One region of the Roseburia sp. AM23-20 genome, then DNA from elsewhere that is predicted to be linked to it. Evidence: riboswitches for the same ligand, from Rfam matches in the RefSeq annotation. Region 1 holds a riboswitch; the other holds the start of a gene.

Region 1 (5,915 bases):
TATGGATCAATGCCATCTGCCGGATCCGGTCAAAGAGGATATTACCGTACTGCAGAGGGAAAATGCAGAACTGGTCAACCGTGTGCTTGATTTAGAGCAGGCAGTCCGGATTTTAAGTGCTGATGCACAAAAAACAAAATAAAATTGTATTTTGCTCCGCAAAACAAGGAGTAAAATCCTCTGCTCATCAGAGGATTCGCATTTTGCTTCGCAAAACAAGGAGGATTATTTAAATGGAAAATAAATTTCAATTTTACAACACACTGACAAGAAAAGTAGAAACGGTAATCCCGCATGAGGATGGAAAGATCGGCATGTATACCTGTGGACCGACCGTATACCATTTTGCACATATCGGCAACCTCAGAAGTTACATCATGGAGGATATATTGGAAAAATCACTCCGTTATGTCGGCTATGATGTCAAGCGCGTCATGAATATCACGGATGTCGGACATTTATCTTCTGATGCAGATACCGGCGAAGATAAGATGTTAAAAGGTGCAAAAAGAGAGCACAAGACAGTCATGGAGATCGCAAAATATTATACGGACGCTTTCTTTAGTGACTGCAAAAAATTAAACATCAAGACACCGGACGTTGTGGAGCCGGCAACGAACTGTATCCCGGAGTTCATCCATATGATCGAGGTGCTGCTTGAGAAAGGCTATGCCTATGTAGCAGGCGGAAATGTTTATTTTGACACTTCAAAATTAGACGATTATTATGTATTTTCTTCCCAGAGTGAGAAAGAACTGTTAGTCGGTGTCCGCGATGATGTGGAAGAAGATGTGAATAAGAAAAATAAAAATGATTTTGTACTCTGGTTTACAAAATCAAAATTCGAGGATCAGGCACTCAAATGGGATAGTCCATGGGGTGTTGGATATCCGGGATGGCATATTGAATGTTCCTGTATCAGCATGAAACATCTGGGCGAGTATGTAGATATCCACTGCGGAGGTGTAGACAATATTTTCCCGCACCATACCAATGAGATCGCGCAGTCCGAGAGTTACCTTGGTCATACATGGTGTAAATACTGGTTCCATGTACAGCATTTGAATGACAAATCCGGAAAAATGAGTAAGTCCAAAGGGGATTTTCTTACGGTATCCTTGCTGCAGGAAAAAGGTTATGATCCGATCGTATACCGTATGTTCTGTTTACAGTCCCACTACAGAAAACCGTTAGAGTTTTCTTATGAAGTGTTAGACAACATGGCTGCAGCTTATAAAAAACTGACCAAACGAATCGCAGAATTAAAGGATGAGGGAGCGGTACAGCAGGATAAATTTGATGCTTATAAGGCAAAATTTGAGAATGCGATCAGCAATGATTTGAATACATCAATGGCGATCACGATCATTTACGATCTGCTCAAAGATGATATGAATGATAAAACAAAACTTGCGTTGATCAATGATTTTGACAAAGTATTATCCTTAAATCTGACAACGGCACAGACAGATGCAAAAGAGGAGATCGATGCAGAGTTAGAAAACTATGTACTTGCAAAGATTGAGGAACGTAAGGAAGCAAAGAAAGCAAAAGATTTTGCAAAAGCAGATGCAATCCGCGATGAACTGCTTGAAAAGGGCATTGTACTGAAAGATACCAGAGAAGGTGTGATCTGGCACAAAGCGTGAGAGAGGGGAAATGCCGATGCAGAAAGGAATAGATTCCTATATTAAAGAACAGTTTGGGATCAGTGAAGTAGATATCCGGACATATTCACCTCTTACGTTAGCATATATCGGAGATGGGATATTTGACCTGGTGATCCGTTCGGTTGTTGTCGGAAAAGGAAACACGAGAGCAGGAGAGCTTCATAAGAGGACAAGCCAGATTGTAAAAGCACACACACAGGCGGAGATGATCGAGAAATTACTGCCGGTTCTGACGGAGGAAGAAACGGAAGTGTACCGCCGCGGAAGAAATGCAAAATCGCCGACAATGGCAAAAAATGCGACAATGTCAGACTACCGGAAAGCAACCGGATTTGAGGCACTGATGGGATATCTGTATTTAAAAGATGAGTTTGAACGTCTGGTGGAACTGGTAAAGACAGGTGTGGACGAACTTGCACTGAAAATGTAAAAGGAGAGAGTAATGGGCTACGAAGAGCTGAAAATAGAGGGACGGAATGCGGTGCTTGAGGCATTCCGTTCCGGAAAAACGATTGATAAATTATTTGTGTTAGACGGCTGTCAGGACGGTCCGGTACGCACAATCGTAAGAGAGGCAAAAAAACACGACACGATCGTACATTTTGTGGAAAAGGAACGCTTAGACCAGCTTTCTGAGACAAAAAAACACCAGGGTGTGATCGCTGTTGCTGCTGCATATGAATATGCAGAGGTGGAAGATATGTTAAAACTGGCAGAAGAAAAGGGTGAGCCGCCGTTCTTATTTATTCTGGATAATATTGAGGACCCACATAATCTTGGTGCGATCATCCGTACCGCAAATCTTGCGGGGGCACATGGTGTTATTATTCCAAAACGCCGTGCAGTTGGTCTGACAGCTACCGTGGCAAAGACATCTGCCGGAGCGATCAACTATACCCCGGTTGCAAAGGTAACAAATCTGGCTGCAACGATGAAAGAGTTAAAGGACAAAGGAATGTGGTTTGTCTGCGCAGATATGGATGGAACCTGTATGTATGATCTCGATCTGAAAGGACCGATCGGTCTTGTGATCGGCAGTGAAGGCGAAGGTGTTGGCAGACTTGTGCGTGAAAACTGCGATTTTGTTGCGTCCATCCCAATGAAGGGGGATATTGATTCTTTGAACGCATCAGTAGCAGCAGGTGTACTTGCATATGAGATCGTGCGGCAGCGTATGCGCTAAATTTGCAGCGGGAGTCTTGGGAGGAACATGTTAGAGTCATATCAGGATTTGACAGACGAACAGTTGATCGCGGTATTAAAAGACAGCGGTGATACGGACGGAAAGATCATGGATTATATTCTGGATAAATATAAACCGCTGGTCCGCAAAAAGGCAAATGCAGTATTTTTAATCGGTGGGGAGACGGATGATCTGATCCAGGAGGGAATGATCGGTCTGTTTAAGGCAATCAGAGATTTTGATAACACGAAAGAAGCGTCTTTTTTTCATTTTGCGGAATTATGTATCACAAGACAGTTATATAAGGCAGTTGAGGCGTCAAACCGCAAGAAGCATGCACCACTTAATTCTTATGTTTCTTTCTATTCAGAAAACGGCGAAAACGGATATCCGCTGGCGGAAACACTTACGATGGATGGAATCGGCAATCCGGAGCAGATGATGATCGATCAGGAGAATGTAGAGCAGTTCTGGAAAAGGCTCCGGACACATTTAAGCAGGATGGAACGGGAAGTATTAGACCAGTACCTTGCGGGACTTCATTATCAGCAGATTGCAGAAAAGATGGGAAAGACGCCAAAATCCATTGATAATGCGCTTTCGCGTATTAAGGCAAAAATCCGTGAGATGAATCCTGAAATGGGGAAGATGTAAAAGATTTATCTGCTTTTTTGTGGATTGTCACGAAAAATAATTGTGCATGTTGCATAAAAAATAAAAGAGAAAATTGTAACATTTGTGAACACTTATTGAGAAAATCATGCTATTATAATGACTGTAAAAACCCCCCAATACATTATATATAGTTTTTGCTATACCCCATAGTAAAAATACCTTCTCCTAAAAAGACAGCATCGGCTGTCTTTTTTGTTGTACAAATATTGACAACTATCATAGATTCCGCTAGACTGAATGAGTCGGTAAAATATAATAGAAAACAACGCAGAGGGACTGCATGTCCGGGATAGTGCCTGGAGAGATTGCAGTTGAGAAGGTTAAAACCTGACTCTTTGAACCTGTCAGTTAATACTGTCGTAGGGAGCGTATTGGGAAGATGTTATCTCCTGTCGCACTTGCGGCAGGAGATTTTTTAAATCATTCATAGAAAAATTCTCATCGCCAGCAGTCTTTCATGCGAAAAGGAGAAAATGTATGGAACAGTATACAACACAGATGGATGCAGCAAGAAAAGGCATTGTGACAAAAGAATTAGAGATCGTGGCAAAAAAGGAGCGTATGACAGTAGAGGAACTGATGCCGCTTGTAGCAGAGGGAAAAGTTGCAATCTGCGCAAACAAACATCACACATGTATTGATCCGGAGGGCGTGGGGTCCATGCTCCGCACAAAGATCAATGTCAATCTTGGTGTGTCAAGGGACTGCAAAGATTATGATGTGGAGATGGAGAAAGTTATGGCGGCAGTCAATATGGGCGCACATGCTATTATGGATTTATCCTCTCATGGAAATACAATTCCGTTCCGCAGAAAACTGACAGCAGAATGTCCGGCTATGATCGGTACCGTGCCGATCTATGATTCCGTGATCCATTATCAGAGAGACCTTGCGACACTGACTGCAAAAGATTTTATTGATGTGGTACGTCTGCATGCGGAGGACGGCGTGGATTTTGTGACACTGCACTGTGGAATCACAAGAAAGACGATCGAGCAGATCCGGAAACATAAACGTAAAATGAATATTGTTTCCCGCGGAGGTTCTCTTGTATTTGCGTGGATGTGTATGACTGGAGAAGAAAATCCGTTTTATGAATATTACGATGAGATCCTTGAGATCTGCCGTGAGCATGATGTGACCATTTCACTTGGAGATGCCTGCCGTCCCGGATGTCTTGCGGATGCATCTGATGTATGCCAGATCGAAGAACTGGTAAGACTTGGAGAACTGACAAAACGTGCATGGGAGAAAGATGTACAGGTTATGGTCGAAGGACCGGGGCATATGCCGATGGATCAGATCGCAGCCAATATGAAGATCCAGCAGACGATCTGTATGGGTGCACCTTTTTATGTGTTAGGACCACTTGTTACGGATATTGCACCGGGATATGATCATATCACATCCGCGATCGGAGGGGCGATCGCAGCGCAGAACGGAGCAGCATTCTTATGTTATGTCACACCGGCAGAACACCTGGCACTGCCAAACGTGGAGGATGTAAAACAGGGGATCATTGCATCGAAGATCGCAGCACATGCAGCAGACATTGCAAAGGGTGTCCGTGGAGCAAGGGAGATCGATGATAAGATGGCAGATGCAAGACGTGTATTAGACTGGGATGCACAGTGGGAATGTGCAATAGATCCGGAAACAGCTAAAGCAATTTGGAACAGCAGAAAACCGGAACACGAGGATACCTGTTCCATGTGTGGAAAATTCTGTGCAGTACGCAGCATGAATAAAGCACTTGCGGGAGAATATATTGATATTCTGTAAAAAAGAGTAGAGGCATGATTCCGTCTTATGTTATAATAAATGTGTTTCGATCAGCCGGTGATCAGATGAAAAGAATATATTTGGTTGACAGTGAGAATGTAGGAGATATATGGGTACCGTTACTGGTAGCATCACAGCCTGATGAGGAAGTGATCGTATTTTATACGCAGAAAAGTCCGCATATGAATTACGAAAATGTGAGGTTATTAAAGGAGACGGAGAAAGAAGCAGAGTTTATAAAATGTTTTGAGGGAAGCAATGCACTTGATTTCCAGCTTGTTACACAGCTTGGGTATATGTTGTGTGAGAATCAGGAAAAATGTTATGTGATCGTTTCAAATGATACCGGATTTGATGCAGCAGTCCGCTATTGGAAACAGCGTAATATGCCGGTACAGCGTATCAGCGGAAAAGAATTAAGCCGCAGATTACAGCAGAAGACAAAAACAGCAGAGTTTTTGGAAAATTCCACAGAAGCTGCGACGGAGCAGACAGCAGAGTTTCTGAAACACGAGACAGAAGCTGCGACGGGGCAGACCGCAGAATTTCTGAAACACAAGACAGAAGCTGCGACAGGGCAGACGGCAGAGTTTCTGAAACACGAG
Region 2 (25,000 bases), on a different contig from region 1:
CGCACAAAAGAGAAATTGATGGGGCAATGCAACCGGAAAAAGAGCATCCGGACCGTATGGCAGGGATCGGAATCTGTGCTTCGGCACTGCTTGTCAATATAGCAGTACATTATGTTACTTCATATCCGTCTCGTCTTTTTTTTATTTTGCAGGCAGTCTTTTTTGCAGGTATGATTCTTTGCGGACTTTATGTGGGAATCCGTTATGCGGTGGAACAGGCAAAAAAAGAGGCATATATGTCAGCACAAAAGAGCGATATAGAGGGTGTGACGCAGGAAACATATGCAGATGCCGGGCTAAGGCAGGCAGAGCGTATGCTCCTCAGTCTCAAAGAGTCTTTGTCTGAAAAAGAGACAAGACGTTATAATATCATGCAGGATATGGAAGAGACGAAGCAGCCGGGAGAGCAGGAACGGGAGTTGTTAGAAGATATCCGCGCATTAGAACTTGCAGCGGCAGAAATTGACCGCCTTTCAAGCGAATACTATGAGGAAAGCCTCGATGAACTTGGCAGTGCCGTCTCAAAATGGATGTCACAGCTTACAGCGGGAAAATATGATCATGCCATTGTAAAAGAAGATGGAAAACTTTTTATTTTAGCAGATGGAAAAGAAGTCATGCCGGAGGCGTTAAGCCATGGAACGTTAGAACAGATTTATCTGGCATTTCGTCTTGCTGTCGGAGAAATCGTGACAAAAGAGGAGCCTATGCCTGTCATTTTTGATGAAGCATTTGGAATGTATGACGAGAAACGTCTGATGCAGACACTTTGTGCACTTGATGGGATTGTCAGGAGAGAGCAGGGGAGACAGATTTTGATTTTTACCTGTCAGAAACGTGAGATGGAATTAATGGAACGGGCAGGGATTACATATCATAAAATTGTTTTGAAATAGAGGTGATGCAGTTATGACAGCCAGAAAAAGGAAAAAGAAGAAATACCGTATGTTCTGGTTTTTGGCAAAGATGCAGCTTGTTCTGCTTTTTGCAGTGATCGCGGGAGCATGCTGGTATTATTTTGGCGGTTACGCAGAAGAAGTAAAGGACTTAAAGACGCAGGCGGTGGAATTGGTGCGTTATTCCAATAAAGAAACATTTAAAGCTAACCAGACCAGTATTGTTTATGCTTCCGATGAAAGCGTGATCTCTACACTAAAAGGTGGAAAAGATTCTTATTATCTTTCGATCACAGATATTCCAAGTAATGTGATATGTGCAATTGTCAGCATAGAGGATAAAAAATTTTTCCGGCATAATGGAATTGATTACCGGGCGCTTGTACGTGCGGTAAAGGCGATGATCGAAAATGGAGAGGCGACGCAGGGCGGCAGTACGATCACAATGCAGCTTGCAAGAAATATTTTCTTAAGCCAGGAAAAAACATGGCAGAGAAAAGTTGAGGAAATGTATATTGCAAGAGAACTTGAAAAGAAATATACAAAGGACGAAATTCTCGAATTTTATCTTAATAATATTTACTTTGGAAACGGATATTATGGGATTCAGTCAGCAAGCCGCGGGTATTTTAACCGGGATGTGCAGGATCTTGATCTGTCAGAGCAGGTATTTTTATGTGCTATTCCCAATAATCCGACGCTTTATGATCCTGTTACGAATATCACAAACACCTACAAAAGAAGAAACCGTATTTTAAAAAATATGCTTGATGATGGAAAAATATCCCAGACTTCATATGATAAGGCGTTAGGTCAGGTAATCGCATTAGACCGCCCGGAGGCACTGGCAAAAAATGATTATGTAGAGACTTACACTTATTACTGTGCAGCAAGAGCACTAATGGAAAATGAAGATTTCCATTTTCAATATCAGTTTTCTTCGGAAGATGAAAAAGCAAAATATGATGAAGTATATGAGACGCTTTATAATGAATGCCAGAAAAAATTGTATACTGCCGGATACCGGATCTACACATCATTTGACCTGAATTTACAGCAGGAACTGCAGGATTCTGTAAATGATGCGCTTGCTGGTTTTACGGAGGTCAATGATGAGGGTGTATATGCGTTGCAGTCTGCAGCGGTCTGCATTGACAATGACAATGGTTATGTCAGGGCGATCGTGGGTGGAAGAAGCCAGGATTTTTCCGGGTATACGTTAAATCGTGCATTTCAGAGTTACAGACAGCCGGGGAGTGCCATTAAGCCGCTCACGGTCTATACACCTTCTTTTGAACGCGGTTATACGCCGGATTCGGTAGTTAAAGATGAGCCGATCGAGGACGGTCCAAGAAATGCAAACGGATCTTATTTAGGACAGATCACAGTACGGACTGCAGTGGAAAAGTCTGTCAATACGATCGCATGGAAATTATATGAGGAGCTGACACCGGAAGTAGGTCTTTCTTATCTTGAAAACATGAATTTTGCAAAACTTGATGCCAATGATTACAGACCGGCAACGGCGCTTGGCGGTTTTACAAATGGTGTGTCTGCGCTAGAGATGGCATCCGGTTACGCAGCGATTGAAAATGATGGAAATTACCGGACACCGACCTGTATCGTTAAGATATTAGACGCGGATGGCAATGAAGTTTATGCATCTGAACAGACGGAGGAGGCTGTGTATAAACAGAACGCAGCGCGCATGATGACAGATGTTTTAAAAGGTGTTATCACAAGCGGAACGGCACATGGACTCGGACTTGGCAGTATGCCATCAGCTGGAAAAACAGGTACATCCAACGATCAGAAAGATGGATGGTTCGTAGGCTATACGAGATATTATACAACCAGCGTGTGGGTGGGGTATGATATGCCCAAAAAACTTGACAAACTCATGGGATCAACTTATCCGGGTACGATCTGGCAGAAGTTTATGTTAAAGGCGCATGAAGGGCTTTCTCCGATGGAGTTTCTGCCATATGCGCAGGTGTCGGATGAGGTTCATGTATTCCGTCAGGAAGATACGGAAGAAAATCCGGATCAGAACGTGGATGAAAATGCCGGGCAGGAGCAGCAGGCGGATGACCAGCAGCCACAAGACCAACAGCCACAGGAGCAGCAACCACAGGATCAACAGCAGCAACAGGAACAGCAGCAACAACAAGACCAGCAGCAACAGGAGCAGCAACAGGAACAACAGCAACAACAAGACCAGCAGTCACAGGAACAGCAACCGCAGAATCAACAGCAGCAACAACAACAGCAGGAGCAACCAAATCAGCAGTCACAGGAACAGCGGCCACAGGAACAGCAGCAACAGAATCAGTAGCAGACAGATATAACAGTCCTGACAGAATATTGTGAGGTCAGAAATACCCCTTGGAATTGGCAGGTATCCGGAAGCCTGGATACGTATCAAAGATCCATAAGGGGTATTTTTTTGTAAATGCTAAAAATAGTGCACCATTTTAAAAATCAGGTATCTGTTTTATACCCTATGCGGATGGTAACATAAAAGCATCTTAAGAAACGAACCAAATGGGAGGGTTTTAATCATGAAGAAAAAAATTGTTACATCAATTCTTGCAGCAGCAATGTTAGTTTCCATGGCAGCCGGATGTGGAAACAACACAGCAGACACCAGTACAGGTACAGATAATTCCGCAGGAACAAAGACAGAGAGTCAGGCAGCGGGAACGGAAAACAAATCAGATGCAGCAGATACAGCCGATTCCGGAGAAGCAGTTACTTTAAGATTATTCTCCAATCTGCCGGATCGAAAGAACGGACAGGGACTTGTAGAGCAGACGATCATTGATGAGTACATGGCTGAAAATCCAAATGTAACGATTGAGGTTGAGGCACTTGATGAAGAGTCTTACAAGACAAAATTTAAAGCATATGCGATGAACGGCATGCCGGACGTTGTAAGCATCTGGGGACAGCCATCTTTCTTAGATGAAGTCCTTGATTCCGGTGTTCTTGCTGAGTTAAATGAGAGTGACTATTCTGATTATGGATTTGTATCCGGTTCACTGGATGGATTTAAGAAGGACGGAAAATTATACGGACTTCCAAGAAATACAGACATCATGGTTTTCTATTACAACCAGAAAATGTTTGAGGACAATGGCTGGGAAGTACCGACCACTTATGATGAACTGCTTGACCTTGGTAATAAGATCAATGCAGCAGGAATCGTTCCGGTAGCAATGGATGGTGGTGACGGCTGGGTACTTGCATGTTACATGCAGGATCTGATGGTACGTTTAGAGCAGACACCGGCAGCAAAAGTTTCCGATGCGATCGCAAATGCAAACTTCCAGGATGAACTGTTCACCAATGCAGCACAGTTATTGCAGGATACTGCAGCTTCCGGATTATTCCAGACAGGATTTGATTCCCAGGATTATGGTACGGCACAGAACCTGTTTACAAACGGTCAGGCAGCAATGTTTTACATGGGAAGCTGGGAAACATCTATGGCATTAAATGAGGATATTCCAGAGGATGTCCGTGAAAATATCAGAGCATTTGTAATGCCATCCGTAGACGGTGGAAAAGGAACACAGACAGACTTAGCAGCATGGAACGGCGGTGGATATGCAATTTCTTCTGAATCAGAGCAGAAAGAAGAGGCTGTTAAATTCTTAAATTATATGTATCAGCCGGATAAATTATCCAAATACGGCTGGGAAGATGGTGTCGGACTTTCAGCACAGGATCAGAGTGCTTATTTAACAGGCAGCGAGACAGAACTTCAGCTTCAGATCATGGATCTGTTAAAGAACGCAACCAATATTTCCGGAACACCGATCAACGACTGTGGTTCCTCCACATTTAAGACAATGATCGAGACAGATATCCAGAGCCTGTCAAACGGAACACAAAGCGTCAGCGATTTTCTTGCAACATTGGAAAAAGCTTGTGAATAATCAATGAAAAAGGGGCTGCTGCAATGTGAGCTGAAAGTGGTAACTGCAGCAGCCTTTTTATAAAAAGGAGCCAATATGAAAAATTTGTACAGTAATAAAATGGTGATTTTCAGTCTGATCCTGCCGGGTATCCTTGTATTTTTATTCGCAATTTTAGCACCGATCTGTTTAAGTGTTTATTATGGTTTTACGGATTATTCCGGTATGGGGACAGCAAAATTCATTGGGATGAAAAATTACATAGACCTGATGCACGACAAATCATTTGGCAGGTCATTACTTAACTCATTGCTGCTTGCAATCGGATTTATCTGCATCCAGCACCCGATCGCAATCGTGGTAGCAGCAGTACTTGATAAACTGCAGGGAAAAGCAGAAGGATTTTTCCGCTGCGTATATTTTATACCGAACGTTATTTCCGTGGCAGTCATTGCCTATCTTTGGAAATTTATATACAATCCGGATTTCGGACTGCTCAACAATATTTTAAAAATTTTTGGCTATCAGGGAAAAGTCAATTGGTTTTCTCAGGAAAACGCGATATGGTCAGTGCTGATCGTACTGATCTGGCATGGATTTGGATGGGGCATGCTCATTTATTACACTGGAATTAAAAATATCGATCCGGTGCTCTACGAGGCAGCATCCATCGATGGTGCAGACTGGAAAACAACATTTTTCAAGATCACACTGCCGCTCATGAAACCGGTCATCCAGATCAATGTGACAATGGCGATCATTTCCGCATTAAAACAGATGGAGACGGTTTATCTATTGACAAACGGCGGACCTGGCGATTCTACGCAGTTTGCAGCTAACTATCTGTATCAGCAGGCATTTAAGTCATTCCGGTATGGATATGGTAATGCCATCGGTGTTGTATTCATCATCATATGTATTCTTGTAACTGTTGGGCTTAATACGATTTTCCGTGACAAGAATACGGATTAGGAGGTGCATGATGAAAGTTAGTCAGAAAATAGGCAAGGTACTGCTCTGGGCCATTTTAATATTTGTGGCAGTCATTCAGATATTCCCTTTGATATGGCTTTTGGATTTTTCACTTGCGAGCAGTACGGAGATGTTTACGAACGGTCTTTTGATCATTCCGGAAAAAATACAGTGGGGAAATTATGTAACAGCATTTGTAGACGGACATTTCCTGCTCTACTTAAAAAACAGTATTGTGATCAACACTCTTGCAGTATTGCTGGTAATCATCATTTCCATTATGGCTGCATATGCGATCCGCAGAATGCGCTGGAAACTGAGCGGATTTGTAAAAACACTTTTACTGCTCGGTATGATGATCCCGATCCATGCGACACTGCTTCCGAACTATAAGATTTATAACGCAGTCGGACTTACCGATACGATCTGGGCGCTTCTGATCCCATATGTGGCTTTTTCGCTGCCGCAGGGACTGTTCTTAATGACCGGGTTTATTGATTCAATCCCGTGGGAGTTAGAGGAAGCAGCAGTCATGGATGGCTGCAGCATTTACCGTATCGTGTTCCAGATCATTACGCCGATGTTAAAACCATCGATCGCAACCGTTGCGATCATGACGTTTTTAAATAACTGGAATGAATTTATCATGGCAAGTACTTATTTAAGCAAACCTACATGGAAGACACTTCCGTTCTCCGTATTAGAGTTTACCGGACAGTATTCTTCAAATTATGCGGTACAGTTTGCAGTAATGGCACTTACCGCGGCACCGGCAGTTATTGTTTACATTATTTTAAATAAACACATCACAAAAGGTGTTGCAATGGGAGCTGTAAAAGGCTGATATGCAGACGCAAATGAAGATTATCATGTGGAAGGAATGAGTGTGATATGAGACAGAAAATTCGAAATATGAATATCCGGAAAAAACTGGTATTTTACAGTTACCTCATTATCACACCCATCCTCCTTCTGATCAGCAGTATCATGTTTGTCAGAAATTACAGAAAAAATGTAAAAGAGGAACAGGAGCAGTACCTAAAAAGTGTCGAAAATCTTTCCGAAGGGATTGACACTATGTTAAATGGTCTGTCAGAACTCGGAACATATATCTGTATCAATCAGGATATTCTGGATATTCTCGCAGAACAGGATTCCGGGAAATTAAACATGGATTCCCAGTTATGGGTCCATGAGGCACCGATGCGTACCATTGAGGATATGATCGCATTGAGCGGACAGATCAAGACACTGGCAATTTATCCGGAAAACGGAGTCAGACCATATCTGCGTTGTATGGATGCAACGGCATATCTTGATGATATTGGAACAGTACGGTTACAGGATACCTATCAGACGGCACTAAAAAAACGCGGAAAAATGTTTTTCCGGTCTGTCGGAAAAGGAAGCAGCGATACTTATCAGGCAAACCGTACTGAAAAAATCGTCATGTACCGGGAAATCTATAACCTTTCAAAAACAAAACCGTTAGGTTATCTGGTGGTCGGTGCAGATAAACAAAAATATACGCAGTTATGCGAAAATTCCCTGCCGATCAAGTCGGCAGGGCTTGTTGTAGTCAATGAAGAAGGAGTGGAACTGTTGCGGGCCGGAAATATTGATGAAGATGCTCTGCGTGATGTCATGGAAGAAAAATGTACGCCTGAAAATGTGGAAGATCATTTTATTTATACGTATAAAAGTAAAGAAACCGGAACAACCGTCTATGAGATGATCCATAAAGATGATGTGAGAAGTCAGATTTGGGATATTGCAGCAGGGCCGCTCGCACTGCTTGCCGGTTTCTTTTTAGGGCTGTATCCGATCCTTGCCCTGGTTTCTGATATTGTATCAAAACCATTAAAGAAACTCTGCAAAGCAATGGAGTCCTTTGAGCAGGGGGATTTCTCACAGAAAGTGGAAGTGATGACCGGAGACGAAGTCGGAGAGGCGGCAGCCTGCTTTAACCAGATGGTTGAAGCAATCCATGAGCTGATCAATACCAATTATGTTATGGCATTAAAAGAAAAGGAAAGTGAATTAAATGCCCTGCAGGCACAGATCAATCCGCATTTTCTTTATAATACTTTAGATTCGCTGTACTGGCAGGCAGTGAATGAAGGAGATGAAGGGATTGCGGATGACATTATAGCGTTGTCAAATCTGTTTCGTCTGGTGCTTGGTCAGGGAAGAGGAATCATCAGTGTTGAAAATGAAAAATCATTGGTCGAGCAGTATCTGCATCTTCAGAAAATGCGTTTTTCCGATAATCTGGAATACAAAGTTGGGATGTCAGATGAAATCCTGGAACGAAAAATACCAAAGCTGATCTTACAGCCGTTTGTGGAAAATGCAGTGGTACATGGATACGAAAAGACCGGAGAACGCTGTCTGGTCAGTGTGATGGGATGGCATGAGGACAACTGGCTTATATTTAAGATCAGTGACGACGGAACCGGTATGACAGAGACACAGTTAAAGGAAATCTGGGAAGTACCGGATGAAAAGCGCTATGCAGGCCAGAGGATCGGGCGTTATGCGATCCGCAATGTAAAAGAAAGATTGGATCTGATGTATCATTCAAATTTTGTATTGGAAATTGAGAGCAAACAGGGAAAAGGAACCTGTGTGACGATAAAGATTCCATGGAATATCTGATTCCACAGTGAGAAAAATACGAAAGAACGGAGGTTTTGTAATGGGAATTAAATTACTGATCGCAGATGATGAAGATGTTGTGAGAAATGGCATTACAAAATATATCCAGCTTCATACCGACCGCTATGAAAAAATTTATGGTGCAAAAAACGGACAGGAAGCACTGGACTTTATTTTTCGTTACCGACCGGACATTATGCTGCTTGATGTACAGATGCCAGTGATGAATGGCATAGAAGTCATGCAGGCGGCACACCGCGGGGGAATTTTGCCAAACACGATTATTTTAAGCGGTTATGATGAATTTCGTTATGCGCAGCAGGCGGTGCGGTTCGGGGCGCGTGAGTATATGTTAAAGCCGAGCCGTTCTTCTGATATTTTAAAAAAGATCAATGAACTGGCGGATGATGTATTTGGACCGGAAAATGAGGAACCGCCTGTGATCATCCAGAAAAACCAGCTGGTAGAACTGGCAAAAGAATATATGGATGAACATTATTTTGAAAACCTGTCGTTAAACGATATTGCAGGAAAAATCGGAATCAGTCCGGCATACCTTTCGAGCCTGTTTTCACAGCAGGCGGGTATCACGCTGATCGATTATCTGAATGAGGTGCGGATCGACCATGCCTGTGTCTATCTGGAACAGAATTTTTTCAAAACTTATGAGATCGCTTACAAGGTGGGATTCCGGGATGAAAAGTACTTTTCCAAGGTATTCCGCAAGGTCATGGAGATGTCTCCGTCGGAATATAAAAAGAGGAGTAAATATGGATACAAGAAACCCTTGATGAAGGCTTGACATACAAAATTGGAAACGTTATCATTAGCTTAATATGAGCAAAAACAATAGCGTGGCAGGCGTTTTGCTGCGAAAATACTGGAGGATTGAAAATGAAAAAGTATGCATTTGGAATTGATGTTGGGGGAACTACCTGTAAGATTGGATTTTTTGAGACAAGCGGAAAGCTGATCGATAAATGGGAGATCAAGACCAATACTGAAAATAACGGAGCAGCGATCCTGTCTGATATTGCACAGGCAGTGGATAATAAACTGGCGCAGGAAGGCATCAGTAAAGATGATGTACAGGGTGTTGGAATCGGTGTTCCAGGACCGGTTAAGAGTAATGGTGTGGTAAACCGCTGTGTAAACTTAGGCTGGGGCATTGTTAACGTTGAGGAAGAGCTCGGAAATCTGACAGGTCTGAAAGTCAAAGCAGGAAATGATGCGAACGTTGCAGCTTTAGGAGAGATGTGGCAGGGTGCAGCAAAAGGCTGTAAAGACGTTATCATGGTAACACTTGGAACCGGTGTCGGCGGCGGTATCATCGTAGATGGAAAAGTCGTTGCAGGATTTAATGGTGCAGGCGGTGAGATCGGACATATCACCGTAAATCATGATGAGATCGAGGCATGTACCTGTGGACAGTACGGCTGTTTAGAGCAGTATACTTCCGCAACCGGTATCGTTCGCGTGGCAAAGAGAAAACTTGCTAAGACCAACGATGAGACAAGCCTTAGAAACTTCCCGGAACTGACTGCAAAAGATGTGTTTGATGAGGCTAAGAGCGGAGATGCAGTGGCACTTGGTTTAGTGGATGAAGTCTGCGGAATCTTAGGATCTACCTTATCTAATATTGCATGTGTGGTTAATCCGGAAGTTGTTGTTATCGGTGGCGGTGTTTCCAAAGCAGGAAGTATCCTGATCGAGAGCATCCAGAAGCATTTTGTGGAGACATCCTTCCATGCCTGCCGCAATACAAAGTTTGTAATTGCAGGACTTGGTAATGATGCCGGAATGTATGGATGTGTGCAGATGCTGTTGGATTAATATATAAATAATTACATATTATTTATTCTGGCTTCGGAATTTCCCTGGTGTGGTATGGTAATACTTATGAAAAAGTTCACAAAAATAACTGGTATTTGAAAACCCACACATATATGCTATTTCGGTAACGGACATTGACGTGTTCCGGAGAAGAAAAATAGATTTTTCTAAACGATAACGGTTTAGATATATCATAGGGGAAGTATTTAAATACCTTTGAAATAGAGAAGTGCATTTTGTTTTACAGCAGTTTCCGGCAGAGGAAATATCTTTCAGCAGAAGTTTTTCCGGATAGTTTTTTTGCACATATCCGATCATCGCAGTCAGAGCCAGTATATCCTCTGTATTTTTATCGTAGTCTGGGAAGAAGTTCATATTTTCAGAAAGCAGCCGGAAAATATGAACAGACTTTTCCAGAATAATAAATGGTTGAATCTTAGTTATATTATTTTCATAGAGAATTTTAAGATCATGAAGAATAGTGTTTTGCCATTGAATAGACGGATTCAATTTCTGATAAGGGAAATGGCTGTTTTGTATCAGAGGATCTAAATAATTTTGTATAAAATAAGTATTTACAGAAAGAAGCTGTGGAGAGAGCAGAATACAGATAAAGAGACACTCTGCATGGGTATCGGAATAACCATAATGGAAGCAGCGGCTGTTGATGAAAATTCCCTCTCCGGTCTGTAATGAAATTTTCTGCCCATTGATATCATAAGCCATTTGTCCATCCAAAATCAGAATAAATTCAAGATCGTCATGCCAGTGGCTGACAGCACGAAAATCAGGATAGCTTGACAGCTGTCCTTTTTTGATATATGCAGCTTGCATATATTTCAGATGAGGCTGTTATGGAGGAACAGGTAAAATGCAGAAAAATCCTGCAAAAACTTAACTTTGCAGATCGTTCCGATTTTGATGAAATTGCAAAAACTGTAAAAGAACTTCTGGGAAAATCAGATGGTGCATGGATCAATCCGCCTTTTTATTGTGATTATGGTTCACATATCGAGGTAGGTAAAAATTTCTTTGCAAATTATAACTGTACGATTATAGATGTGGCAAAGGTAAAAATAGGTGATAACTGTCAGATGGCGCCGAATGTAGCTATTTATACGGCGGGGCATCCAATTTATCCTGATACCTGCAATTCTGCTTTTGAATATGGAAAAGAAGTTACCATCGGGGACAATGTCTGGCTGGGAGGAAATACAGTCGTCTGTCCGGGAGTACATATTGGAGATAATGTGGTAATTGGTGCAGGAAGTGTTGTTACAAAAGATATCCCGGACTGGTCGATCGCCGCGGGAAATCCATGCCGTGTTATCCGTAAAATAACAGAAGAGGATAAAAGAAAATTGTTTCATGACGAAGAGATTGATGATGAAGCATGGGAGATGATATGTGCGCAGAAGGAAAAATAAAATGACGGTGCGGGAGCATAACTTTCGTTGATAAAAGAAAAAGCCTGCGTGTACGAAATGTGTATATATTGCATTTCGTACACGCAGGCAAAAAAGTAGTTGTTGTGGAACAAAATAAAACAATGTTACGATTCCACGGCATTCTGTTTTACGCGTGCCATTGCTTTTGCAACCGGCGGGATACTGATGATGATTAAGGTAATGACTGCCTCCGGTACTAAGTAAGAAGCCTGATATCCCAATGAATAAAGTACCGGGTTCATACCTTCTGGTGCATAGGATGCGAAAAATACAACACCTGAGATCGTAGCGAATATAAAGCGTCCGATCACACCGACGATATATCCGATCTGAAGTCCCCATTTTTTCTTATTGAAAAATCCTGCAAGACCAAGTGCACCAAATGCAAGCGGGTAGTCAAGCAGCATTTGTGGAATGGTATAAAAAATCGGTTCGGTGACAAACTGTACCAGACCGTATGCCACGGCTGTCATGATCCCGACATAAGGACCGTACCAGTATGCGATCAAAACAATAAAAAGCATGGAAAGTAATGTGACAGAGCCGCCCATCGGCATTTCAAACAGTTTGATCATGGAACATACCACGGCAAGTGCGATGGCAACGGCAGAGTAAACGAGCTGTTTGGTTGTTAAGGCTGCCTTGCGGCTTGCATTTTTCTGACGCACAAACGCTGCAACGATGAGCAGTAATGCGATGATTACGACGACGATTACGATTCCGGTCACAGTAAGGTGTACGGAGCCGTCTCCCCAGGCGCCTTCCGGTGTAGCAAAAAAGTTATTCATAAATCCTCCTTGTTTGATTCTGGTATCAAAAGGTGGTTTTCAATTTTTGGCTGTCAAGTTGCACAAAGTCGGATCTATTTTGTTCCGTTGTCCGAAAATAAGAAAAACTAAGTATGCCTGATTTAGATTTTCCAGGAGTGACGTGTACGTCTTAAACGTCCCGTCCATGGGACGTTAAGACTTTTGCTGCCATCCATGGCAGCAAAACACTATGCATTAACAGGCATACTAAGATTTTCTAATTTTCTCCCAAAGTCACAAAACGAGTCCCAACTTTGTGCAATTTGACAATCGCTAAGTTGTGAGCCACCTTTTGACACCAGAATCCTAATTCATGATAATAGAATGTTCGCGGAGCGTACATTCTATTGTATACAAACACGGGGGATTGTTTCTTACCAGAATAAAGTAAATGAAAACGCTTTCTTACGCCGGTATTATCCGGGTCAAGTAATAAGGGTCGATGAAATCATCTCTCAGCACGTTGTAGATACCATGTGGTATAAATAGCACCCCTAGCATTTGTATGGAACGTTTCACACTATAGCAATTAATGATGAAAAAGTCAAATGTTGACAAAAAAAGCAACAAAAAATATAATGTCAAAAATGTAGAAACAACTTGCGGAGGATGAAAGACATGAAAAAAATTTATCAGAAACTGGCACTGACAGGCGTGCTTGCAGCACTGCTTCTTTCAGCTGGCTGCGGGGGAGCAAAGGAAACTTCCGCAAATGAAACGGCAGGGGATGTGCAGGCTGTTGGGCAGAAAACAGAAAGCACAGCGGATGCAGAGCAGACGGAATTGTATACAGAGACATTGGAAGCAGATACCGGGGCATTAGAAACAAATATTGAGGCGCAGACACAGGGTTATACGTTCACCGATGATCTTGGACGTGAGGTGACAGTGAAATCTGCAGATCGTGTGGCAGCGCTGATCGGTAGTTTCACAGATGTATGGATGTTAGCAGGCGGAAATGTTGTTGCAGCAGCAAATGATTCCTGGGAGAGCCTTGGTTTAGAACTTGATGAGAGTGTGGTAAATCTTGGAAGCATTTTGGAGCCGGATGTCGAGCAGCTCATTGCAGCGGAGCCGGATCTTGTGATCGCAAGTGCAAATACGGATGCGGATGTTGCATTGGAGGAAACACTGACAAAGGCAGGAATTACCGTTGCCTATTTTGACGTCGCGAATTTTGATGATTATTTAAACATGCTTTCCATCTGTACACAGATTACCGGCAGAGATGATCTCTATCAGAAAAATGGTCTGGATGTGCAGAAAGAAGTGGAAGAAATGAAGCAGAGAGCGGACGGCAGTAATCCGACTGTATTATTCCTTCGGGCAGCATCAAGCAATGTAAAGGCAAAGGGCAGTGACGGAAATGTCTGCGGAGAAATGTTAGCAGACCTTGGCTGTGTGAATATTGCAGACAGTGACGAGAGTCTGTTGGATGATCTTAGCATGGAGGCGATCATTGCGGCTGATCCGCAGTATATTTTTGTGACGATTCAGGGAAATGACAGTGATGCCGCTATGAAAAATGTAGAAGAACTTCTGACCTCTAATCCGGCATGGGCATCTTTGACTGCCGTGAAAAACGATCATTATTATATCCTTGATAAGCGCTTATTTAACTTAAAACCGAATGCAAAATGGGGAGAGGCTTATAAGCAGCTGGCAGATATTTTATACCCGGAGATGAAGTAAGAAAGGTTCGGTTTGAAAATGGCATATTTTCCGTTTTTTATTGATATAGAAAATAAAAAAGGTCTGATCGTGGGCGGCGGCAGGATTGCAGCACACAAGGCAGAAAAGATGAAGCCGTTCGGTGCAAAGATTATCATAATAGCACCTGATATCATGGAAAAATTAAAACAGGATCCGGTATTTTTGTGCGAGGAGCGTGCATTTGTGCCGGAAGACATCGAGGGCTGTGCATTTGTCATTGCGGCAACCGATGACAGAGAATTAAACCACAGGATCAGTGCATTGTGTCAGGAAAAAGGGATTTTAATCAATGTGGTGGATGACAAAGATTACTGCGTTTTTCTATTTCCATCCCTTGTGAAAGAGGGAAAACTGACCGCTGGAATCTCCACTGCAGGAGCCAGCCCGCAGATTGCGGCAGAATTAAGAAGCCACATAGCGAGAGAACTGCCGAATCAGATGGAAGAGATCCTTGATTATTTAGAATCGATCCGTGAACCTGCAAAAAAATTGATTGCAGATGACAAGATCAGAGCAAGATTTTTAAAAGAGACGGCACAGCTTTGCATGGATGAAAACCGTGTGCCGGATGAGAAAGAAACGATGCAGCGGATCAGAGATTATTGCCAGAGTGCGGAACAGACTGGATTGGAAAAAATTGTTAGTCTAGGCATGGTAACGCTCGTCGGTGCGGGCTGCGGTGCGTATGACCTGATCACACTGCGCGGTTTAAATGCAATACGGAGAGCCGAGGTGCTTGTCTATGACGATCTGATCGATACGCGTCTGTTAGACCACGCTTCGGAGAGCTGTGAAAGAATTTATGTCGGGAAACGGATCGGTGTACATAGCAGGGAACAGGAAGAAATCAATGCGATCCTGATCGAACATGCGAAGAAAGGCAAACGCGTGGTGCGCTTAAAAGGCGGAGATCCGTTTGTTTTCGGCAGAGGCAGTGAGGAAATGGAAGCGTTAAAGGCGAGAGGAATCCCGGTGACAGAAGTGCCGGGAATCACATCTGCCATTGCGGTTCCGGCGGCAGCAGGAATCCCGGTAACACACCGTGGAAAAAGCCGCAGTTTTCATGTGGTGACGGCACATACGAAAGGTACTGCCGACAGTCTGCCGGAAGGATTAAAAGAACTTGTGGCAGTGGAAGGTACGCTTGTATTTCTGATGGGAATGCACCAGCTTTCAAAACTGGCCGGACGGCTGATGGAGTATGGAAAATCTCCGGAAACACCGGCAGCAGTGGTGCAGGGAAATTTTGATGGAAAAACGGTAAGTGTGCGAGGAACACTTTTTGATATTGGAGAAAAAGTAAAAGAATCCGGGATGCAGTCTCCGGCGGTTATTGTGATCGGGGAGACGGCAGGAATGGAGTTGTAATTAAAAAAAAGAGGAAGCATACTGCAGTGAATGGATCACATTTAAAGCAGAGTGTGCTTCCTCTTTGTATATTATCTGATTAGATGGAAACAACATGAACTGTGTTTCCGTGATCTCGTGCCAGATGTTGTGATCTTTCAGGCAGGTGTAAATTTCCTGTTTGTTCATGTCGGGTTCCTTTTTTGTGAATGTATTTGTTCATATTAAACCATAAATACACGTCAAAGGCAATCGTTGCTATTGCCGGCAACGTCTGCTAAAATGATTTCAATATGAGAAAAAGGCAGGTAGTATTTGTGAGGGCAGAAGAAGTAATACAGGCGGTTGCAGAACTTTGCAGGCATTTTTCGGCGGTGGAGGTGATCTTATTTGGCTCCAGAGCGAAAGGAACAGCACGGGAGAGAAGTGACATTGATGTTGCCGTGTCCGGTGTGAAGGATTTTGATGCACTTGCAGAACAAATAGAAGAATTGCCGACACTGTACAGTATAGATCTGGTAAATATGGATACCTGTAAGAATCAGTTATTGTTGGAGGATATCAGACAATATGGACGAAAAATTTGAAAAACGCTATAGATCTTTTTGTAATTCACTGGATGCACTTGAAGAAGCAAAACAGCGGGATCTTTCGGATTCTTTTGTATTGAGTGGAACCAGTGCAAAATTTAGCATCACATTTGATCTGTCATGGAAAGTTATGAAAGATATACTGATAGAATATTATGCGATGACAGGCTTTATTGCGGGTTCGCCGCGTGAAGTGCTCAAAACATCCTATAAAGCGGAGCTAATTTCAGATGATGCATGGATGGAAATGTTAAAGGTAAGGAATCAGCTTGCGCATGACTACGATTGTGAAATTGTCAAGCATTATTGCAAAACGATCGTGGAACAATATATTGACCTGTTTTATGAATTTAAAAGGAAAGTAGAACAGTTGTTACATGCAGTTGGGTAAACTCTGTCATTAACCCTGCGTTTTGCGGTGTAACTTACGGCAGGGATCTTGTAGATCAAAGTGTTGGCGAGATGAACCGGATTGAAAGCTTTTGCTTCAATGCCATAGTGAGCGAGCAGTGATGTTAAAAGTTTTTCTTTCTCGGACTCATCTGCCATTCCGGTGTCAGATCCCCAAGTGTTACCACACGGTTATTTGCATAATCCATGGATTTTTGGTTCAAAATAATGTTATCTCTCATGCGGTAAGTATAACATAAAACCGGAGAATTTACAGCAATTCTGCAACCCGTTCTTCCACAACAGCCATATCAGTGGTAGGTTCAAACCGTTCTACCACATTTCCATCCCGGTCGATCAGAAACTTTGTAAAGTTCCACTTGATATCAGGGGTGTTACGGAAATCCGGCTGGGTACGGTATAATCCACTTTCGAGCAGCGGGGTGAGAGGGTGGTTTGGATCAAATCCTGCATCCTGATATTTTTCATACAGATCCTGCAGATCATCGTACTACGGGGTAAATCCACAGCGGGTAGCCGTGTTTACAACAAGAACGACCTTCCCCCTTGTAGTCATCCATTTTCACAACATTGCATCTTGCATCCTCTGCTTCATAATCATAAAAATTCATAGTAATCTCCTTTCTTGCGCTGTTTTTTGCGCATCTCAAGTTTGTGTGTAAGCACAAATCTTGCGTGTGAAAAATCTTATTTTTCACACTAAAGTCTTTTTTTAAAATGAATGATTTAAAACAATTAAATTGCACACAATCAAATGTAAAATAAAAATACATCATTTTAATCTATATGTCAAGAAAAAATTAATGCAAAAAAGAGTATTACTCAAAAAAGTAATACTCTCCATCTTCATCCGTGAACCTTTTCCAGCTTGTCTGAAACACATTCTCGATCACATGCGACTGCAGGCACTCATTGGGCGTGCCCACCATGGCAATATTGCGGTTCATGACAACTAGCGTATCTGAGATGCGCACCGCCTGACTCAGATCATGTAAGATCAGAATAATCGTTTTTTCCTGTTTTTTTAATTCCTTTATCATGGCGTAAAATTCGCGCTGACCGGTCAGATCCAGGTAAGTGGTCGGCTCGTCTAACACGATGTAATCACAATCCTGCGCTAACACCATGGCAAAAAACACGCGCTGTCGGATACCGCCGGAGAGCGTGTCGACATACTGGTCGGCATACTGGCTGATGTGGGTAAATTCCATGGCACGGTTTACAATTTCAGTGTCCTCCTTTGATTTCCGGCGGGAAAATCCAAGGTAAGGAAAGCGCCCGTGTTCCACAAGCATTTTAACCGGAATAGCAGGAATGATCGTGCGGACCTGCGGGAGCAGGGAAACTTCTCTTGCACGTTCTTTCGGGGAAATTTTAAGAAAATCCTGTCCGTTTAAGAATATCTGTCCGGCGGTCACTGTGGAAGCACCGTTTAAGCACTGGACCAGAGTGGTCTTGCCACAACCGTTCGGGCCAAGGATTGTGGTGATCTCCCCGTCACGGAAAGTTAATGAGATGTCGTTTAAGATCGGCGTGTGCTGACAGGAAACGGAAACGTTGCGAAATTCAAGCATGGACTCTTCGCCCTCCTTTCTTTTTCAGTAACAGATACAGGAAAAACGGTCCGCCGACGAACGACATGATAATCCCGGCGGGCAGCTCAAATGGAGAGAAGATCATCCGTCCGAGCAGGTCACATAACAGTACAAAACTGCTGCCCAAAAGTGCAGAACAAGGCAAAAGAAAACGTGCATCGCTGCCAAAAAGCCGCCTGCAGATATGCGGGATGATCAGTCCGATAAAACCGAGCAGACCGGCGAAACTGACAACACATCCGGCAAGGATGCTCGCAAGGGACAAAAGCAAAAAACGGGTGAGTGAAACGCGCAGTCCAAGGGAGCGCGCGATGTCATCCCCAAGCCCGAGCAGATTTAACGGATGTGCGAGAAACAAGGAAACAAAGAATGCAATAGCAATACAGAGGCACGGCAGGATCAGCCTGCTTAGGGTAAGCCCGGAGAGGGAACCGATCAGAAAAGACGTCAGGTTCACCGTAATATCCGTATTTAAAAGTTTGATCGTGTTGATGCCTGCACTTAAAAAACTGGAGACTGTAATACCGGCAAGAATGATCGTAGTCCTTGAACTGTCTGAGAGCGCAGCCAGAAAGAAGATCAGCAGTGTGGTGAGCAGGGCGCCGCAAAACGCAAAGACCGGAAGTGCAAATGAGTTTGCCGGGAAAAAGATCATGGCGAGCATGACTGCAAAACCGGAGCCGGAATTGACACCGATCGTGCTTGGACTTGCCAGCGAATTGTTCATCACACCCTGTAAGATCACGCCCGAACAGGATAGACCGATTCCGGCAAAAAGTCCGCCGAGCACGCGTGGGATGCGCACGGTAGTGATTAAAATATAAGAAGTAGAACTGTGGTCTGCCCCGGTCAGACAATGTAAGATATCTTTGAATGCAATATTCACGCTTCCAAATAAAATGCCTGCGCAGACAGACACGAGGAGTAACATACACATCAGAAGGATGGTAATGCTTTTGTGCTTTTTCATAGGGGATTCCTTCCTGCAAAAGTCTTTTGTATTGGTTAAAAAAAGATGGCAAATTTGCTCATTATGGTATCACAGGCAGGGGAAATGCGCAATGGGTTGGTTTTCATTTAAATGTTAAGGTCACTAATAAATTTCATAGTTACTTCAAAAAAGATTACCTTTAGGTTATAATACATGTAATTGGCTCAGAGATTCTGAGCAGTTACGAAAAACCTGCAGGTGATTAGTGTGAAAAATAACATTTTTCACACGCAAGATTTGTGCTTACACATAAACTTGATATGCGAAAAATGGTGTTTTTTATGGCAAAATACAGAAAAAAATTAGAGGCTGATATCCGTTGCCCGCTTGAATACGGTCTTGCGGTCTTTGGTGGCAAATGGAAATCGCGTATTATATGTGTGCTTTCCGCCGATAAAAAACTGCGTTACAGCGAGATACGGAAAGAAATGTATAACATCACAGACGCAGTTTTAGCAGCAACGTTAAAAGATCTCATAGCCGATGGTATTGTCGACCGGAAATCATATGATGAGATACCGCCGAGAGTTGAGTATTCACTTACGGAAAAAGGAAATTCGGTTGTTCCGATATTGCAGAGTATCTGCCGGTGGTCAGATATTTTCTATAAGGAAGATGTGGAAAATGAGATGAAACAGTGCCAGAAATGTGACTATCACAGATAGGATTGTGATATGTAACTATAATAATAAGCAGTAAAACAGAAATCATAAAGGAGACAGGATAAAATGAGAATAGCAGTGACATACGAAAACGGACAGATTTTTCAGCATTTCGGACACACAGAGCAGTTTAAAGTGTACGATCTTGAGGACAACAAAATTGTTAACACACAGGTTGTGGACACAAACGGACAGGGACATGGTGCACTTGCAGGATTTCTTAATTCAACAGATATAGATGTTCTGATCTGTGGTGGCATCGGTGGAGGAGCACAGGCTGCACTTGCTGCTGCGGGAATAAAACTGTTCGGTGGAGTATCAGGTGATGCAGACGAAGCTGTAAAAGCATATCTTGAAGGCAATCTGACATACAATCCGGATGTTCACTGTACACACCACGATCATGAGGATGGTCATTCATGCGGAGAGCATCATTGTGGCGAGGACAAGCATGGCTGTGCGGGAAATCACTAACAAACATTGGCGGTAAGCCATTAACATTATGCCATTATAGATGAACAGCTTCTGAAACTTCGTACACTTGGACTTACAGAGGAAGAAGCAGAGGAAGTTATTATTCAGGAAGTTATTATTCAGAATTTTTTAAATTAACAGGCATACTAAGATTTTCTGATTTTCTCCCAAAGTCACAAAAAAAGTCCGATCTTTGTGCAATTTTTCAAGGTACTATCAATGATAGAACGATAAAAAACTTTATTTGCCCCAGCATCATCTTATCCATAAAAAAATCTGTTCTACCTGTTAGATATGAATCTGGCAAACTTGAAGTTATCGGAGCAATTTATATATTTCATAGGCAACCGGCTCACACCATTCATTCGATATCTCTTCACCAGGTACTTCAATTGCCAGATGAGAAAACCATTCATCCGGTGCGGCACCATGCCAGTGTTTCACTTCTGCCGGAATATTGATACAGTCACCAGGCTTCATTTCTGCTGCTTTTGTAAAGCTCTGTTCTTTTGCCACTGTCAAAAAATAGCGCAATAGTCTTAATTCCATATTTTTTATTCCCACAACTTCCATTTTATTCTCTTCATTATATCATTCAATAGAACGAATGCATACAATTTCAATCCTGCCCATGAATCATATCATTCGTAATGTCCGACACCGCTTCCAGTCATCCAATCCGCAAAAATAGAAAAATGTGGAAAAAACTTCTTGCAATTTATTATCTTTACTGCTATACTCAGTTAAAACATATTATTCCTATACGACAAGTAGGAAATGAAAGGAGCGATACAGTGAAATTTAATACATCTTTGCTGCACGGTGCTTTTCGGGGGGACCCGCAGACGGGAGCAACATTAACACCAATTTATCAGTCGAGTGCATTTGAACAGGAATCGGCGGAGCATCTGGAAAAGATATTTCATAATCAGGCTCCGGGATTTTCCTATACGAGGATCAATAATCCGACCGTTGAGGCATTTGAGAAAAGGATGACTGTGTTAGAGGGCGGTAAATCAAGCGTTGCCTGTGCATCCGGAATGGCTGCAATGTTTAATGCATTTGCAAATATTTTACAGGCAGGCGATGAGATCGTATCAAGCGCGAGCCTTTATGGTGGAAGCATTGATCTTTTCCGGGATCTGGAAGCATTTGGCATCAAAACACATTATGTGGAGAATAACGATCTTGATGCATTCTGCAAGACAACCAATGCACACACAAGACTTTATTTTGCGGAGACACTCGGAAATCCAAGACTGGATGTGACAGATATTAAGGCACTTGCAAAGCTGGCACATGAAAATGGCGTACCGCTGATCATCGACAACACGGCAGCCACTGCGTATCTGGTAAAACCGCTTTCTCTGGGAGCAGACATTGTTGTGAACTCTTCTTCGAAATATATCAATGGAAACAGCAATTCCATCAGTGGAGTGATCACAGACGGCGGAACCTTTAAGTGGGATACGGAAAAATATCCAGGCATGCGTGATTTTGTAAAATTCGGACCGTTTGCATATACAGCAAAGCTCAGAAACGGACTGTTCCGCAACACCGGAGCCTGTCTTTCGCCGCAAAATGCATTTTTAAACAGCATTGGGCTTGAGACATTGGGACTTCGCATGGAGCGTATCTGCGACAATGCAATGCAGCTTGCGGCTTATATCGAAGAAAATTATAAAGATATCACAGTAAATTATGCAGGACTGAAATCAAGCAGCTGGCATGAAATTGCAGCAAGCCAGTTTGACGGTCACTACGGCGGCATCTTTACCTTAAGGCTTGGCAGCAAGGAGCGGGCATTTGCATTTATCAATGCATTAAAATATCCGCTTAAGGTATCGAACATCGGTGATACCAAATCGCTTGTCATTCATCCGGAATCGACCATCAGCGTACACAGTACAGAGGAAGAAAAGCGGGTAGGCGGTGTATTTGATGATCTGGTGCGCATCAGCGTCGGAATCGAGGATATAGATGATCTGATCTGGGATTTTAAACAGGCGATTGAGAGCCTTTCCTGAAAAATATATCGAATTTTACAGTAACACTTTAAAACGGGCACTTTAATGTGTTACAATAGAAAAGCACAGTAAAATACTAGGATATAAAACAGAAAAGATAAGGAGTGTAAAGATGGCGGGAGTCGATTATGCAGCATTAAAAAAAGGTGGATTCATGAGACAGAAGCAGAAAGGATTTTTCTCACTCAGAATCCAGGTAGTCGGAGGTAATCTGACAGCAGAAAATATTAAGACTGTGGCTGAGGTTGCAGAAAAGTATGGCAAAGGTTATGTACATATGACCTCAAGACAGGGAATCGAGATTCCATTTGTCAATTTTGAAAATATCGAGGAAGTAAAGGCAGAACTTGCAAAAGGCGGTGTGAAACCGGGTGTCTGTGGGCCGAGAGTCCGTACCGTTACAGCCTGTCAGGGATCAGAGATCTGTCCAAGCGGATGTATTGATACCTACTCACTGGCACAGGAATTAGATGAACATTATTTTGGACGTGAGCTTCCTCACAAATTTAAATTTGGTGTGACCGGATGCCAGAATAACTGCTTAAAGGCAGAGGAAAATGATATCGGAATCAAAGGCGGTATGGAGGTTACCTGGGCAGAGGATAAATGTATCGGCTGTGGAGTCTGTGAAAAGGCATGCCGTCAGGGTGCGATCAAATGTGAAGGAAATAAAGTGACGATCAACCGTGATAGGTGTAATTACTGCGGACGCTGCGTAAAATCCTGCCCGACCGATGCGTGGGAAGGAAACAGCGGATATCTGGTTTCTTTCGGTGGATTGTTCGGCAATCAGATCTATAAAGGCGAACAGCTTTTACCGATCGTACATGACAAAGAAACATTGTTCCGTGTCACGGATGCGGCAATCGACTTTTTCAGAGACCATGCAAATCCGGGCGAGCGTTTCCGCCTGACGTTACAGCGCGTCGGCGAGGAAGAGTTCCGCAAGAAGATCAAAGAAGCCTACGAGGGAAAGTAAGGATTTCGGGCAGAAAAACATGCATGCAGGAAAAAATTGTATATAAAAACAAATAGATATGTCACAAAAAAATATGCATGCAAGAACAAATAAGCATGTAAACAAATAGATGCAGCAAAAGCATGCATACAGAAAACAATCTGGAGCAATCAAAAATGCAGCATATATAATAAGAAGAAACAGGAGGGAAGAAATGGAAATCGCAGGAATTGCAATCGACGAGACAGTCGATATTACCGATAAAGTATGTCCGCTCACTTTTGTAAAAGCAAAAGTAGCGTTGGAAGAATTAGATGACGGTGAAGTCATTGCCATCCGTATGAATGATGGTGAACCGGTACAGAATGTACCGCGCAGCGTCAAAGAAGAAGGGCATCAGATCTTAAAACTGGTAGACAACGAAGACGGAACTTATAATCTGATCGTCCGTAAGGTAGAGGGATAGGAGGAAACATGGCACAGCGAATCAACAAAGACAATTTTGAAGAAAAAGTCCTGAAAAATCCGCTGCCTGTTCTGGTTGATTTTTATTCAGACAGCTGTATTCCGTGCAAGCAGTTATCACCGGTGCTTGGGGATATTGAGGACGAACGCGAAGACACACTTTCCGTATACAAAGTCAATGTCAATTATGACATGGAGCTTGCAGAAAAGTATGATGTCATGGGTGTACCGGCACTGCGTTTGTTTGTGCAGGGCGAAGTCAAAGCAGAGAGAGCCGGTGCAGCAGGAAAAGCTGACATTGAAGCCTGGATTGATGAAGCATTGAACGCATAAACTTTACATTGATGGCGTTAAAAAGCAGTTTAGATTTTTTTGCATACGCAGAAAAATAATGCAAAATAAAGATGAGAAAAATAGCGGGTAGAAAAAAATTTCCGCGGAAAAGAGGAGAAATATGCAGATCACAGTGGCAGGAAACAAAAAAGAAGTAAAAGATGATTTGAAGTTAACAGAACTGTTTGAGTTAGAGCAGGTGGAGACACCAGAGTATGTTACCGTTTCCATCAATGAGGAATTTGTTCCATCTGACCAGGTGCAGTCAACGGTATTAAAAGATGGTGACAACGTAGAATTTTTATATTTCATGGGAGGAGGCAGCTATGGCATTAACAGATGAGCAGATTGAGCGTTACTCAAGACATATTATTTTAAAAGAAGTCGGCGCAAAGGGACAGAAAAAACTTTTGAATGCAAAAGTTCTGATTATCGGAGCAGGCGGACTTGGAGCACCGGCAGCAATGTATCTTGGTGCAGCAGGTGTGGGAACCATTGGTATCGTAGATGCAGATGAGGTCGATCTTTCTAATTTACAGCGTCAGATCATCCATGGCACAGCCGATATTGGAAAAGCAAAAGTAAAATCCGCAAAAGAGACGATTAATGCAATGAACCCGGATGTAACGGTAAAAACATATCGTCAGTTTGTGACAAGCGAAAACATTATGGATCTGATCGCAGATTATGATTTTATTATCGACGGAACTGATAATTTCCCGGCAAAATTTTTGATCAATGATGCCTGTGTTATGGCGAAAAAACCATTTTCCCATGCAGGAATCATCCGCTTTAAAGGACAGCTTATGACTTATGTTCCGGGAGAGGGACCATGTTACCGCTGTGTATTCAAAAATCCACCACCAAAGGATGCAGTGCCGACCTGTAAACAGGCAGG

The links. Region 1 has a riboswitch for thiamine pyrophosphate ahead of thiC (phosphomethylpyrimidine synthase ThiC). Riboswitches for the same ligand answer to the same signal wherever they lie in the genome.
Region 2: another riboswitch for thiamine pyrophosphate. It lies ahead of thiT (energy-coupled thiamine transporter ThiT); the one in region 1 lies ahead of thiC (phosphomethylpyrimidine synthase ThiC).

Annotation. Positions count from the first base shown of each region.
Region 1 covers NZ_QRHS01000008.1:90,880-96,794, forward strand. The annotation lists gene epsC (serine O-acetyltransferase EpsC) at 1-142, shown strand, start outside; gene cysS (cysteine--tRNA ligase) at 234-1,649, shown strand; gene DW650_RS08435 (Mini-ribonuclease 3) at 1,666-2,100, shown strand; gene rlmB (23S rRNA (guanosine(2251)-2'-O)-methyltransferase RlmB) at 2,113-2,853, shown strand; gene DW650_RS08445 (sigma-70 family RNA polymerase sigma factor) at 2,881-3,507, shown strand; TPP riboswitch at 3,788-3,911, shown strand; gene thiC (phosphomethylpyrimidine synthase ThiC) at 4,006-5,310, shown strand; gene DW650_RS08455 (PIN domain-containing protein) at 5,376-5,915, shown strand, end outside.
Region 2 covers NZ_QRHS01000016.1:38,414-63,413, reverse strand. The annotation lists gene DW650_RS12700 (ATP-binding protein) at 1-896, shown strand, start outside; gene DW650_RS12695 (transglycosylase domain-containing protein) at 910-3,231, shown strand; gene DW650_RS12690 (ABC transporter substrate-binding protein) at 3,458-4,837, shown strand; gene DW650_RS12685 (carbohydrate ABC transporter permease) at 4,913-5,788, shown strand; gene DW650_RS12680 (carbohydrate ABC transporter permease) at 5,799-6,632, shown strand; gene DW650_RS12675 (sensor histidine kinase) at 6,680-8,446, shown strand; gene DW650_RS12670 (response regulator transcription factor) at 8,487-9,248, shown strand; gene DW650_RS12665 (ROK family glucokinase) at 9,341-10,279, shown strand; gene DW650_RS20775 (helix-turn-helix transcriptional regulator) at 10,298-11,113, opposite strand; gene DW650_RS12655 (sugar O-acetyltransferase) at 11,134-11,706, shown strand; gene thiT (energy-coupled thiamine transporter ThiT) at 11,832-12,515, opposite strand; TPP riboswitch at 12,922-13,042, opposite strand; gene DW650_RS12645 (ABC transporter substrate-binding protein) at 13,155-14,228, shown strand; gene cysG (siroheme synthase CysG) at 14,247-15,617, shown strand; gene DW650_RS12635 (nucleotidyltransferase family protein) at 15,914-16,183, shown strand; gene DW650_RS12630 (HI0074 family nucleotidyltransferase substrate-binding subunit) at 16,167-16,577, shown strand; partial or broken gene DW650_RS20650 (glutathione peroxidase) at 16,848-17,208, opposite strand; gene DW650_RS12620 (ABC transporter ATP-binding protein) at 17,416-18,171, opposite strand; gene DW650_RS12615 (FecCD family ABC transporter permease) at 18,164-19,162, opposite strand; gene DW650_RS12610 (winged helix-turn-helix transcriptional regulator) at 19,465-19,848, shown strand; partial or broken gene DW650_RS12605 (NifB/NifX family molybdenum-iron cluster-binding protein) at 19,912-20,319, shown strand; partial or broken gene DW650_RS12600 (carboxymuconolactone decarboxylase family protein) at 20,635-20,808, opposite strand; partial or broken gene DW650_RS20645 (LysR family transcriptional regulator) at 20,800-20,868, opposite strand; gene DW650_RS12595 (O-acetylhomoserine aminocarboxypropyltransferase/cysteine synthase family protein) at 21,114-22,346, shown strand; gene DW650_RS12590 (4Fe-4S binding protein) at 22,459-23,325, shown strand; gene DW650_RS12585 (sulfurtransferase TusA family protein) at 23,519-23,770, shown strand; gene DW650_RS12580 (thioredoxin family protein) at 23,779-24,102, shown strand; gene thiS (sulfur carrier protein ThiS) at 24,224-24,445, shown strand; gene DW650_RS12570 (HesA/MoeB/ThiF family protein) at 24,429-25,000, shown strand, end outside.